One region of the Lysinibacillus sp. NPDC097868 genome, then DNA from elsewhere that is predicted to be linked to it. Evidence: riboswitches for the same ligand, from Rfam matches in the RefSeq annotation. Region 1 holds a riboswitch; each other region holds the start of a gene.
The links. A riboswitch is a leader RNA that binds a small molecule or an ion and turns the genes downstream of it on or off. The one in region 1 is predicted to bind thiamine pyrophosphate.
Positions count from the first base shown of each region.

Region 2: another riboswitch for thiamine pyrophosphate. It lies ahead of thiT (energy-coupled thiamine transporter ThiT); the one in region 1 lies ahead of thiC (phosphomethylpyrimidine synthase ThiC).
Region 3: another riboswitch for thiamine pyrophosphate. It lies ahead of thiW (energy coupling factor transporter S component ThiW); the one in region 1 lies ahead of thiC (phosphomethylpyrimidine synthase ThiC).
Region 4: another riboswitch for thiamine pyrophosphate. It lies ahead of thiM (hydroxyethylthiazole kinase); the one in region 1 lies ahead of thiC (phosphomethylpyrimidine synthase ThiC).

Region 1 covers NZ_JBIWBS010000007.1:94,749-98,270, forward strand. The annotation lists gene ACIQXJ_RS22710 (methyl-accepting chemotaxis protein) at 1-223, shown strand, start outside; gene ACIQXJ_RS22715 (AEC family transporter) at 469-1,398, shown strand; TPP riboswitch at 1,446-1,560, shown strand; gene thiC (phosphomethylpyrimidine synthase ThiC) at 1,709-3,487, shown strand.
Region 2 covers NZ_JBIWBS010000006.1:92,073-95,594, forward strand. The annotation lists gene ACIQXJ_RS22020 (AAA family ATPase) at 1-1,259, shown strand, start outside; gene ACIQXJ_RS22025 (hypothetical protein) at 1,441-1,563, opposite strand; gene ACIQXJ_RS22030 (magnetosome magnetite crystal formation protein family) at 1,592-1,924, opposite strand; TPP riboswitch at 2,053-2,160, shown strand; gene thiT (energy-coupled thiamine transporter ThiT) at 2,282-2,842, shown strand; gene map (type I methionyl aminopeptidase) at 3,098-3,522, shown strand, end outside.
Region 3 covers NZ_JBIWBS010000001.1:174,967-178,488, forward strand. The annotation lists gene ACIQXJ_RS00800 (VWA domain-containing protein) at 1-903, shown strand, start outside; gene thiW (energy coupling factor transporter S component ThiW) at 962-1,453, opposite strand; TPP riboswitch at 1,631-1,738, opposite strand; gene ACIQXJ_RS00810 (MFS transporter) at 1,794-2,990, opposite strand.
Region 4 covers NZ_JBIWBS010000001.1:2,801,974-2,805,495, forward strand. The annotation lists gene mbcS (acyl-CoA synthetase MbcS) at 1-1,035, opposite strand, end outside; TPP riboswitch at 1,229-1,327, shown strand; gene thiM (hydroxyethylthiazole kinase) at 1,415-2,170, shown strand; gene thiD (bifunctional hydroxymethylpyrimidine kinase/phosphomethylpyrimidine kinase) at 2,170-2,997, shown strand; gene thiE (thiamine phosphate synthase) at 2,984-3,522, shown strand, end outside.

The sequences.
Region 1 (3,522 bases):
ATTGTCAAATCTTTCACAAATGTTAGAGCAAAAAGATCAGGCAGTTACAGCGATTCAAAGTATTTCTGCCGTTTCAGAGGAAACTGCAGCATCTGCTGAACAAGTAAGTGCATCTGCTGTGGATCAACAGGCAGAAATGCAAAAGGTTGCAGAATCAATTAATAATATGAACCAAATTTCTAAAGAGCTACAAGAAGTCGTGAATCGATTTAAACTTGCATAATTAAGCTAGGGCATTTTTATGGCTAATTATATTATCGTAGATTTCAGGAATCGCCACTAAATCCTTGAGAATCGCCGATAAACCAGAGGAAATCGCCGGTAAAACCTCTTGATTTCCTTTGTAGACACGTTGAGACTGTCCTTTTCCAAGGACAGTCTCTTTTTATGTAAACAGTTGAGCGGGGAGGGGCATTGACCCAGTTTGGGAACAGTTTTACTATAGAAAGATGAAAGGGGGTCTCCTCCATGATGTATCTGGGTATGATTTTCTTTAAAATTGTTGCCCCTATTTTGGTGTTGCTTGTACTTGGGGCGTTTTTACAAAGGAAATTTCAATTTAATTTAAAAGCACTATCCCAGCTTATTACATACTGTTTTATGCCAGCAGCTGTGTTTGTAAATTTATATGAAACGAGTGTGGAACTATCGGTGCTTGGTGAAGTGGCGTTATTTATTGTGCTCTTTATTGGGAGTCAAATGGTGCTTAGTCATTTTATAGCGAAGGGGCTAGGTTTAAAGAAAACAGAAGCAGCGGTATTTAAAAATAGTGTTGTACTCATTAACTCTGGTAACTATGGCATTCCGGTGGCACAAATGATTTTTGTGACACAGCCAATTGGGGTGGCCATTCAAGTTATTCTCGTTATTTTTCAAAATGTAACGACCTATACATATGGTTTATATAATTTAATTTCTTCAACTAAATCAGGTATGGCTATTGTGAAGGATTTCCTGAAAATGCCGATTATTCATGCGCTCATTATAGGTGTGGCAATGAATTTCTGTAATATTGGCATTCCTCAATTTATCCGTATTCCAATTGACCACGTTGCTGATGGGTTTATCGCTGTTGCTCTTATTACGCTCGGTGCGCAACTATCTCAGCTTGAAATTAAATCAATGTTTAATAGAACGGTGTTTGTTAGCTGTTTTACACGACTTGTAGTAGGTCCAGCTGTTGCATTGTTGATAATTTTTGTCCTCGGCTTAGATGGCGTTGTGGCCCAATCGCTCTTTATTGCGAGTGCATTCCCAACTTCACGTAATAGCTCGAGTCTAGCCCTAGAATATGATTTAGGATCAGAAACCGCTGCACAAACGGTGCTTTTTTCAACCATTGTTAGCTGTATTACAGTAACAATCGTAATTTATATGGCAGAAATACTATTTACTTAATGACTTCCATCTATTAGGAATATCTGTTACACTAGCATCAAACTGAATAGCTTAACTAGGGGAGTCTGATGAGTCGGGCTGAGAGGGAAACGCATTGAGGTTTCTTGACCCTTTGGACCTGATCTGGCTCATACCAGCGTGGGAAAGTTAATGAACTTCGCACTCCTTGAACTTTGCGATAAATGTAACCTTACATGTACAGCCGGATCCAATACTTTTTGGATTCGGCTTTTTATTTGTAATACTACTTGTTGGAGTGGGCTAGATTCGGTCCTTTTAATAATTTACGTAAAAGGGAGCGGAATAGTAAATGACAACAGTTAGCGAAAAAAACATGAACATTATGACAAGCTTTGACGGAAGTAAAAAAGTATATGTAGAAGGATCACGCCCAGATATATTAGTGCCAATGCGTGAAATTAAGCTAAGCCCCACAACGGGTAGCTTTGGTGAAGAGAATAATGCGCCTGTACGAGTTTATGATACGAGTGGACCTTATACGGATCCAACTTACAAAGTCGATATTACAAAGGGTTTACCAGCTTTGCGTAGTGCGTGGATGAAAGAACGGGGCGATGTAGAGGAATATGAGGGGCGTACCATTAAGCCAGAGGATAATGGGTTTCGTAATGCGGATGACCCGCGCATAAAGGAAAATGTTTTTCCAAAGCTTTCTCGCAAACCTTTACGTGCGAAAAATGGCCGTAATGTGACACAGCTGCATTATGCAAGACAAGGAATTATTACTCCAGAAATGGAATTTGTAGCGATTCGTGAAAATTTAAAACCAGAATTTGTGCGTGCAGAAATTGCTGCGGGGCGAGCTATAATGCCATCTAATATAAATCATCCGGAGGCGGAACCGATGATTATCGGCCGTAACTTCCATGTGAAAATTAACGCCAATATTGGAAATTCAGCTGTAACTTCATCCATCGCAGAGGAAGTTGAAAAAATGACATGGGCAACACGATGGGGTGCTGATAATATTATGGATTTATCTACTGGTAAGCACATTCATACAACCCGCGAATGGATTATTCGTAATGCTGCTGTGCCTGTTGGAACAGTGCCAATTTATCAGGCACTTGAAAAGGTAAATGGCGTTGCTGAGGATTTAACGTGGGAGGTGTATCGTGACACGCTAATCGAGCAAGCTGAACAAGGGGTTGATTACTTTACAATTCACGCAGGTGTGTTGCTGCGATATGTACCGCTTACAGCTAATCGTGTAACGGGCATTGTATCGCGTGGAGGCTCAATTATGGCACAGTGGTGTCTATTCCATCATCAAGAAAATTTCTTATATACTCATTTTGAAGAAATTTGTGAAATTATGAAAACGTATGATGTTGCCTTTTCGTTAGGGGATGGTTTACGTCCTGGTTCAATTGCCGATGCCAATGATGAGGCACAGTTCGCAGAGCTTGAAACGCTAGGGGAGTTAACACAAATTGCCTGGAAGCATGATGTACAAGTGATGGTAGAGGGACCTGGGCACGTGCCAATGCATCTTATTAAGGAAAATATGGACAAGCAATTAGAAGTTTGTAAAGAGGCACCATTTTATACATTGGGTCCTCTAACAACGGATATTGCACCTGGCTATGATCATATTACATCTGCTATTGGCGCTGCAATGATTGGCTGGTTTGGAACAGCCATGCTGTGCTATGTAACACCGAAGGAACATTTAGGGTTACCAAATCGAGAAGATGTACGTGTAGGTGTTATCACATATAAAATTGCAGCACATGCAGCGGATTTAGCTAAAGGTCATCCTGGTGCACAGCAGCGAGATGACGCTCTTTCGAAGGCTCGCTTTGAGTTTCGTTGGCGAGATCAATTTAATTTATCGTTAGATCCAGAACGAGCTGTAGAATACCACGATGAAACATTACCTGCAGAAGGAGCGAAAACGGCACATTTTTGCTCGATGTGTGGTCCTAAGTTTTGCAGTATGAGAATTTCTCAAGATATTCGTAACTATGCTAAAGAAAACGATTTAAATACGACAGAAGCTATCCATCAAGGGATGCAGGAAAAGGCAAAAGAGTTTAAAGATACTGGTAGCAGACTGTATCAATGATAAAGAACAGAGGCCTTTAAGTAAGTTTTCACTTA
Region 2 (3,522 bases), on a different contig from region 1:
AAATAGTGAATGACCAACTGTCTGTCGCGCGAGCTAAGCTAAGGGGGCAACGCGAAAAAAATGAACAGCTACAACAAAAACAATTACAATTAGAGCAACATTTTGCAGAGCAATCGAAAGAGTTAATAAAACAGCAAGCGATTGTAGAAGAACAGCAAAAGCAAATACCAGAACACGTACAGTCATTACGAGCTTTAAAACAAACAATTGCTGATGTGGGATCGCAAAAAATGGCGTTACAGGCAGCTTGGAACGAAATACAACAAAACTTACAAGCGACTAAGGAAGCAATAAATAAAGCATCAATGGCAGAAGAACTAGCTAAAACAGCATATGAGGAATTGCTAAATAAACTGAATGACAAGCGTGAACAGTTTTTAGTAAGCATGAAAGATGTTGGTTTTGCAACCTATGAAGACTATGCTGCTGCAAAGCGTAGCATTAGTCAAATTGATGATTTACGTAAAGAATGTCGTGATTATGCCTTACAACTACATTCCTTACAGCAACAAATTGAAGATGGAGCAAAGCATCTTGAAGGAAAAGAGAAGCAAAATCTAGCAGTATTAGAGGAAAAGCTTGAGATGCTCCGTGCCACATATGAGGAAGCATTTAAAACCTTACAACAGACGCAAAACTATGCAAAGGCATGTGCGGACTTTATTGATAAAGTAGAGGAAACGGCAAAGGAAATCCGTGTCCTTGAAAAAGAAGCAGGTCGTGTAAAAGAGCTTTACACAGTGTTGAATGGTCAAAATCCGAAAAAACTTTCCTTTGAGCGTTATATTCAAATCAATTATTTAGATAAAATTACCGCGGCTGCAAATATTCGTTTATTCCATTTATCGAATGGACAGTTTGAACTGCGCCGTTCAGATCGGTTAGAGAAACATGCAAAGCAAAGTGGGCTTGGGCTGGATGTCTATGATGCATATACAGATCAATTAAGAGATGTCAAAACATTATCTGGTGGAGAGAAGTTTAATGCATCGCTAAGTCTTGCATTAGGTATGGCCGATGTAATTCAAAGCTTCCAAGGCAATATTCGTATCGAAACAATGTTTATTGACGAGGGCTTCGGCTCATTGGATGAGGAAGCGTTAAATAAAGCGATTGATACGCTAATTGATTTACAAGACTCTGGAAGAATGATTGGTGTTATTTCACATGTGGCAGAGTTAAAGGCTGCAATGCCGGCAGTACTACACGTTGAAAAAACGTTGAGCGGACATAGTACAACCCATTTTGAAGTAAAATAAGTGCCAGTCACTCAAATAATTCTGAATTTTTATGGCACTGCCAGTAGGGTTAGACAAACAAAAGTGCCAGTCACTCAAACAATTTTACAAAGTAAAAACCCACAAAGTCTCCTGCGGCTTAAAGAATGCTGCGCCGCCGGAAAGCGAAGTGGGTTTTTACGTTATAGGAGCCTCTTGGCTATTATTTTTTGTGTGTCGTTACGTTTGGTGTAGTTCCTTTTTTTGCTGCGACCACTTTTTTGACAATCGGAATAACGATGGGCGCTAATTTTATAGCAGTTTTAACTACCTTTGATACTTTCATAAATACGACAGCTCCTTAGTACTAAATTTTAACGGATAACTCGTACAGCTTGAACAATATTCCAAATGACAATGCCTAATGAAACGAGTAAATAAATACCAAAAGATACAAACCATATGATAATAAATGTATTCCCATTAGAAGAAGGATCAAACGTGTTCAATGACATAGTAGAAAATATAAAGACGATAAAGAAAATGACACCAAAGACAAATGGTATTAAATGGGAAATAAGTGCTTTGATGGAGTGTCTTTTGACATCACTATCTTTTGATACAAAATAAACGATTAACGGAACGATAAATGGTGCAAAAAAAATACTGAGATAACTAAAGGCAGATAAAATTTTTTGGTTCTCCATAGTAGTCCCTCCTTTTTAATTATTTACGCATAGAAAACTCGAAAGTTTCAAAAAAATTAATGTTGAAAAGGTTGTAATTGCAAAAGTGTTTGCGTACAATGAGGGTGTTCAACAAAAAAATTAGATGTAACGACCACAAGGGGAGCTGATGATGTCAGCTGAGACTGGGCACGTAATGCCTTTACTCTTCGAACCTGTAAGTTAACGCTTGCGTAGGGATGTGGATAGAAACCGACACTTTTACGATGTGAGGCTCTGTCCTGGCATCGTTTTTTTATGCCGGATTGACATGCATCTCAAAATGATTTCTATTCCTGCTCTTGTATCCTACATCGGAACAAAGGAGAGAATAATAATATGGACAAAAAAAGATTACTCATGCTGGTGGAAATTGCAATTTTCGCAGCGGTAGGACTTGTACTCGATCAAGTTTCCTTTAAAGTATGGGCACAAGGTGGCTCAGTAAGCTTAGTAATGATACCAATCATCTTAATGGCATTTCGTTGGGGTCTCTTTGCTGGGCTAACAACAGGTTTACTGATTGGTGTTATGCAAACGATGTTTAACTCGTACATTGTGCATTGGCTTCAAGGATTACTAGATTACGGGGTAGCTTTTAAAGTAGTTGGAATAGCGGCAGTAGTACGCGGACCAGTATTTAAAGCGACAATAGCCTTAAACAAAAAGAAAATGGCCCTTTACATTGTAATCGGTACGGTATTAGCAGGCTTCCTACGTTATTTAGCTCATACAATTGCAGGTGCAGTATTTTTTGCAGAATATGCAGGTGAGCAAAACGCATGGATTTATTCAATCATATACAATGGAACATACATGCTTCCAGCAACAATTTTAACAGCAATTGTTGGTGTGCTATTATTTACAGCTGCGCCACAATTAATGCAGCGGAAATCTTAAACACTATAAGACTGTCCTAAAAGTGAAAATAGTATGCTAAGTGTTACTTAGTATGCTATTTTTTTATATAATTCAAGGTCTCCACATTAATTTGGTCGATTTTTTTAGTCGAAGAACTTCTAAAAAGGTCTGTTTTTTATTTGTATGGTACTTATGAAATAATGTTGGCATAGAATAATTAAAGCGTTTGGCGTTATGGACATATAAAGTTATGTTATATTAATGAATAGATATTAGATGAAAGGGACGTTAAAAATGATTGTAAAAACGCAAGAAGAAATTGAAGCCTTTAAAAAAATTGGTCGTATTTGTGCAGAAATTCGTGAGGCAATGAAGGCAGCTACAAAACCGGGTGTGACAACACTTGAATTAGATGAAATTGCAGGCAGCATGTTTGCTGAAGCAGGAGCTATTTCTGGTCCTAAAGGTGAATATGATTTCCCAGGATACACTTGTATTAGTGTCAATGAGGAGGTTGCCCATGGTATTCCAGGACAACGTGTTATACAAGAAGGGGATATTGTAAATATTGACGTATCCGGTTCTCTAAATGGCTATTTTGCAGATACAGGTATTTCATTTGTAGTAGGGGCAGGTTACGAGGATAAAGAAAAACTTTGCCGCGTAGCAAAAAGTGCCTTTGATCGCGCTATGACAAAAGTAAAAGCAGGTTCTAAATT
Region 3 (3,522 bases), on a different contig from region 1:
CCTTCAATTTTATCGCGTGAGACAGCAATGATTTCACGTACTTATATAGAAGACAATCCATTTTACCCTACAATTTATAATGCAGCTGGATGGAATGCACTCTTTGCAAATGGTGTGCCACAAATGAATGCATATATTGGCACGACAGCGAAGCAGGGAGCTGCTGTGATAGCTGAAAGCGAGAAGGAAGACCCTGTATTGGCACAATGGCAATATGGACTTGGTAAAACTTTTGCTTTCACATCAGATTCGACAGGGAAATGGGCTGGTGACTGGGCAAGGTGGCAAGAATGGGGATCATTTTGGCAAACAATCATTTCGCAAATGCTACCAAGTTATAATGATGTAGCCTATGATGTACGTCTTGATACAGATGGCTCATTTATCATCACGGACCCGACAAATGAAGCTGCATTTTTAGATATTGTCGCTGTCGATGAATCTGGCGAGGAGCTTGATTTGCAGCTTGAAACGATTTCTGCCTCGCAAGTACGTGCAGTTGTCAAAGCTAAACCAGGGTTGATTTTTTTCCGTATTGCTGACGAAGAGCAGGCCATTTATCAGGCTGGTCTAAGCGTACCGTACAGTGCAGAATATGAATTACGTCCTGTGAATGAGACACTTGTCGAGCAACTAACGAAGCGAACTGGTGGCTCTGTCTTGAAAGAACCACAAGACGTGTTCCGTAAGTTCACTAACAAAGGAGCAGAGCGCCAAAATATTGCAACATGGTTACTATTAACGGGGATGCTATTATTCTTCGTAGATATTACGATTCGACGCTTTGGATGGAGCTTTATAACAAGGCATAAGCAAAAAGAAAAGTCTGTAGAAGAAGCAACCGTACAGGCGGAGGACACGAACGTTGCACAGCTATTAAAAGGAATGAAAAAACGCTCTTAATCAAAAAAACGATGGCACATTGCTAAAAGCATGTGCCATCGTTTTTGTATAAACAAAGTTACTTCGTAATAAGCATATGCGATGTGGTTTTCCGTAGACTGCTAGCAATCATAATACCAAGAAATGCTCCAATTAAACTAGATGTCAAAAATGCAGGCATAAAAAATAATGCACCTACGGATGTTCCCATTAATAATTGCGCATATGGTACAGCGACTAATGAGGCCATAATACCTGTGCCAAATACTTCACCAACACCAGCTAGCCAGTTGTTGCGACTGTATTTATAAGCAAAGGCTGCACATGCCGCACCGATGACGCTTCCAGGAATCGCTAAAAGAGAGCCTGTGCCTGTTAATATACGAATCAATGCTGTAACTATAGCAACGATGATAGAAGGCATAGGACCTAATAGAATGGCACAGATGACATTGATCGCATGTTGTACAGGATAAGCACGAGCAATGCCAGTTGGAATGGAGACAAAAGTAGAGCCTGCTACTGCAATAGCTACTAATAAAGCCATAGTAGTTAGTTTTCGAATAGACATGATAGTTACTCCTTTTAGTTTTGTGCGATGAATCGCCGATAGAACAAAGTGAACCGCCGGTAAAATGCTAGAAATCGCCGATAGGTCCCGAAATTTCCGATAGCACTGTCAAATGAATACAAAAAAGCCGCTTCCTTGTCACGAAAGGAAGCGGCCTTGCATTTTTAAATTACATGAAAGCAAGCGTCGCCACTTCCCTCCGCTAGTGTGAACTAGATCAGGTTCAAAGGGTCCGTATATGAGCATATACGTCTCAGCCTTGTAAAGACTCCCCTAGTGGTGTTAAACGATTTAATTTTTCGATAATAAATGTACCATATTACAAATAATTGTCAATGGACTAATTTGTATCAGGCTGCATAAGATGCGGCGCCTTTTTCAATGTCCAAATGAGCGCTACTAAGAAACATGTCATTAAAATAATTGCTCCAAATATATACGGACTGTTCATATTCCAATCGAATAAAAGACCCGCAAGTGCAGGACCAATCATATTTCCAAGACTCATATAGGCATTGGTAAGTCCAGCGGCTAAACCTTGTTCATTGCCAGCAAGTTTAGAAATCAGTGTGTTGACGGCTGGGCGAATAAGTGTTGTTGCCGTGGAGAAAATCGTTGCGACAACTAAAATAAGTGCAAAGCCAGAAACAAATAATATTAGGAAAATAGCTACAGCAGCAATAAATAAATTGACTAATACAACTTTCATTTCCCCAAAGCGCTTAAAGAGTGGTGTGATGATGAACATCTGCACAACAACACCAAATGCACCACCTACAGTTAAAATTATCGCAATATCGGTAGGTGTGTAGTTAAATTTGTCTGTCACAAATAATGATAATGTTGTTTGGAAATTGGCGATGCCGAACGAGAACACAAGCATAATAATCAACATGACAAAGTATGGCATTTGGACTGAACGTGCCATCTGCCTCACAAGATTATCTTGCTTTTGTGCTTTTTGAGCTGCACTTGGTTTTGTAGAAGGTAATAACAACAATGAAAGGATAGAGGCAATAATAGCAGCTCCTCCAGCCATAAAGAATGGGAAATGCAAACTAACTTTAGATAAGAATCCACCAATACCTGGTCCAATCATAAAACCAAGAGACATAGCGGCACCTAACATGCCCATTCCTTTACCTCGTTCTTCATACGTTGTGATATCTGCTACAAACGCCATAATTGGAGGTGCTACAAAGGCAGAACCTAAACCTCCTAAGAAACGAGCAACAAAAAGCATCCATACGTCTGTAGATAGCCCGAACGAAATTTGCCCAATACCAGTTACAATCAGACCAAAAACAATCAAGTTTTTTCGACCATATCGATCCGAAAGATTCCCAGCAATTGGAGAAAAAATGAATTGTGCAAAGGCGAACGTTGCAATTAACATGCCAAGAACTTGTCCTGCTGCACCAAATATATGTAAATACTTTGGCATAACAGGAATAATAATTCCGATGCTCCCCATAGCGATAAACATATTAAACATTAAAATATACAAAGCCGCCTTGTTTGACTTCTGCTGGGTCATTGAATCCCCCCCTTTTTTCTATTGAAACATTATTACAGTCTATCATAAAGAAATATTGCTTGGCTATTGGATTATAGTCGTAGATGAATGACCTGGTCATCGGAACGAAGACATTGTTTTTCCTCTGAATAATACAATTGATTTCCGCTACGGGCGTCGCATTCCGCGGGCACACCGTAAGCCGCAACCCTCGCTGGCGCGCGGTCTGTTGCGTCTTACGTGTTGTGCGTTCCCGCAGGAGTCGCCGCCCTCCGCTCCAATCAACTGAACAAGTGGGTTAAAGAAATTCAATTTTGTGACCACCAAAAGGGAAAAAATAGAATGTACCAAAATAATACCGATGCCTCATGGCTATCTTCTTTTTAAATAGAAATGAAAACTACAATTGATTTCCGCTACGGGCGTCGCATTCCGCGGGCACACCGTAAGCCGCAACCCTCGCTGGCGCGCGGTCTGTTGCGTCTTACGTGTTGTGCGTTCCCGCAGGAGTCGCCGCCTTCCGCTTCAATCAACTGAACACATCGGAAGAGTA
Region 4 (3,522 bases), on a different contig from region 1:
CGGTTTACCCATTGAGCCGACGCGCGCTTCCATGCCAACCATTGTCCCAACAAGTAACGTATTTTCCGTTTGGCCGTAACCATCACGAACCTGTATATCAAACGTTTCTGAGAACACTTTTACAACTTCACTATTCAGTGGTTCACCCGCTGATACAGCTTGGCGAATCTCACTTAAATTATAGTCCTGTAAATTATTGAGTGTTGCCATAAAACGATACTCTGTCGGTGTACAACATAATACATTTACTTTAAATTTTTCAAGCAATGACAAATAAATTGATGCATCAAATTTGCCTTTATAAACAAAAGCTGTTGCACCGCTTCCTAAAGTTGCTAGGAACGGACTCCAAATCCATTTTTGCCAGCCAGGTGCCGCAGTAGCCCATACTATATCATTTTCTTGCACACCTAACCAATTCGGTGCTGTTGTCCGTAAATGAGCATAACCCCAGCTATGCGTATGAACAGCTGCCTTAGGATTGCCAGTTGTCCCACTTGTATAGGCTAAAAAAGCATTGTCTGTACTTTTTGTCGGTGTAGGATTCGTATAGTCTGTAGGATGCTGCTCCATTTTTTCAAGCAACGGCTGCCATGGTGCATGAGCATGTCCAATAACATATTGCAAAATACCATTTAAGTTTTTTACTTCGTCAAATTGCTCAATATATGGCTCGTAGGCAATTATTCCTTTTGCATTTGCATGTGTGATTCGATATTCAATATCCTTTGTACGTAACATTTCTGAACTAGGGATAATCGTTAAGCCCGCTTTCAAAGCCGCTATGTAGACGATATATGCCTCGACAGATCTTGGAACCATAACTAAAAGCACGTCGCCTTTTGTTAGTCCTTGCGAAGTAAATACATGGGCCGCCTGATTTGCTTTTTCAAGTAAAGTTGCATATGTAATGTGTTGAATTTCTTCGTGATTGTTATAAACAATTAATGCATTTTTAGTAGGGTCCTGAGCATACTTCTCAATCTCCTCAACAATGTTATACCATTCTGGTGCGATTAAATCCTGTCTTTTCATAATAACTTCCTCCTTATTGCTAGGTTTATTATAAAACTCATTTTTTATGATTTTCAATGGATGAACCTTATTTTAAGAAAGTCATGACAATTATCATGGTTTATTATATGGCATCAGTCACTGCTTTCCAGATAATGATAAAACGCTATTGAATACTGTGGATAGGTATGTTACATTTTGGACAACTAAAACTTCATGATTGCAGGGGGACTCTTAGTGAGTTGAGAAGGTAAAACCTGACCCTTTGAACCTGTTAGTTAATACTGACGTAGGGAGCAACACACATCTTATTATTGATGATAAGCTCTTTTTACGTGTATACTTTGCACGAAAAAGAGCTTTTTGCATGCTTACGTCCATCCAAAAAAGGAGGACTACGATGATTTTTCAAACTATTCGTAAAAAACAGCCACTCATTCATTGTATTACAAATTATGTTGTGGCAAATTTTCAAGCAAACGGCTTATTAGCAATTGGTGCTTCACCTGTAATGGCAGATGAATCTCTGGAAGTTGAGGAGATGGTATCGATTGCATCAGCCCTATTGATTAATATTGGCACACTCACTACCCGTACAAAAGAATCGATGTTACTTGCTGGAAAAAAGGCAAACGCGCTAGGTGTACCGGTTATTTTGGACCCAGTTGGTGTTGGAGCAACAAATTTACGTAAACAAACGGTACAGCAATTATTAGAAGCCGTTCATTTTGCTGTTATTCGCTGTAATATCGGTGAACTTGCCGCTATTGCTGATGTTCGTTGGCAACAAAAAGGAGTAGATAGTGGCAGCGGTTCCATTTCAGTTGAAGATAAAGCGAAAGAAATTTCTAAAAAATATAATTGTATCGTTATTGTAACTGGTGAAAAGGATTTTATAACTGATGGAGAGCATTCCAAATGGATTATTGGCGGACATTTTCGAATGACAGAAGTTACAGGAACTGGTTGTTTGTTAAGTGCCATTTGCTGTGCAGCTTATATTGCAGGCAATAAGCCATTTTCTCAGTTGTGCAATACATTAACGAGCTATAAAAAAGTTGCTGAACATGCCGCCTCATCTGCGCCATATAACGGTGATTTTGCAGTATCGGTCTTAAATGAGTTACACCGTTTATCGAAGGACGGTGAAAAATAATGCATATTGTAACAACAATAGCTGGCTCAGATAGTGGTGGTGGAGCTGGTATCCAAGCTGATTTAAAAACATTTCAGGAATTAGATGTATTCGGGACATCCGTTATAACTGCTTTAACAGCACAAAACACCTTAGGAGTGAACGGTGTGCTTCCAATTGAACATGCTTTTGTAAATAAACAACTTCATTCACTCCTAGATGATTTTCCAATTAGTGCAGTAAAAACAGGAATGCTTTTTTCCTCTGATATTATTTATACAATTGCAAGAGCTATATCTAATTTAAATATTCCCCTTATCGTTGATCCTGTGATGATTGCCAAAGGTGGCGAAAACTTATTACAACAAGAAGCAGTTGAAGCATTAAAAGAAGCTTTATTACCTCTTGCTACAATCGTAACGCCTAACATCCCAGAAGCAGAGACACTTACTGCTAGAAAAATACACAATTTATCAGACATTCAGCAAGCTGCACAATCATTATTAAAATTAGGTGTTCAATGTGTCATTATCAAAGGTGGACATTTACATGACGATAATTTTGCAACGGATTATGTATTTTTTGAAGATGGCGAAACATTTTCAATGCAATCTACTCGAATTACAACGAAAAACACGCACGGAACGGGATGTACATTTTCTGCTGCATTAACCGCTTTTATTGGTCGGAAAATGCCTTTAAAACAAGCAATTATTGAAGCCAAGAAATTTATTCAGCTAGCCATTAGCCATGATTTATCGATTGGAAATGGCAATGGACCAACGAATCATTTTGCTTACAAAAAGTTTCATGATACTTGCGAGGTGACCATACATGAAACGCAGTGACTTACAGCTTTATTTTATAATGGGTACAGCGAATGTGAAAAATAGACAACCTTTAGAAATACTTGAGGCAGCATTGCAAGCAGGCATTACGATGTTTCAATTTCGTGAAAAAGGACAATATGCATTGACGAATGAGCCCTACGAACATTTTGCACGTCAATGCCAAAATCTATGCAGGAAATACAACGTTCCCTTTATTGTGAATGATGATCTCGACCTTGCCCTAAAGCTCAATGCAGATGGGATTCACATTGGCCAAGATGATTATCCCATCTCACTAGTACGACAAAAAATTGGACAAATGATCCTTGGTGTTTCTGTCCATACAGCTACTGAATTGCAAGTTGCTTTAAAATATGGGGCAGATTATGTAGGTATTGGCCCTATTTATGCAACCACATCTAAAATCGATGCCAAACTACCTTGTGGAACGGAATTTTTACAACAAGCAAGATGCATGTATCCGCAGCTGCCGATTGTCGCAATTGGTGGCATCCACTGCCAGAATGCACCTGATGTTATTAA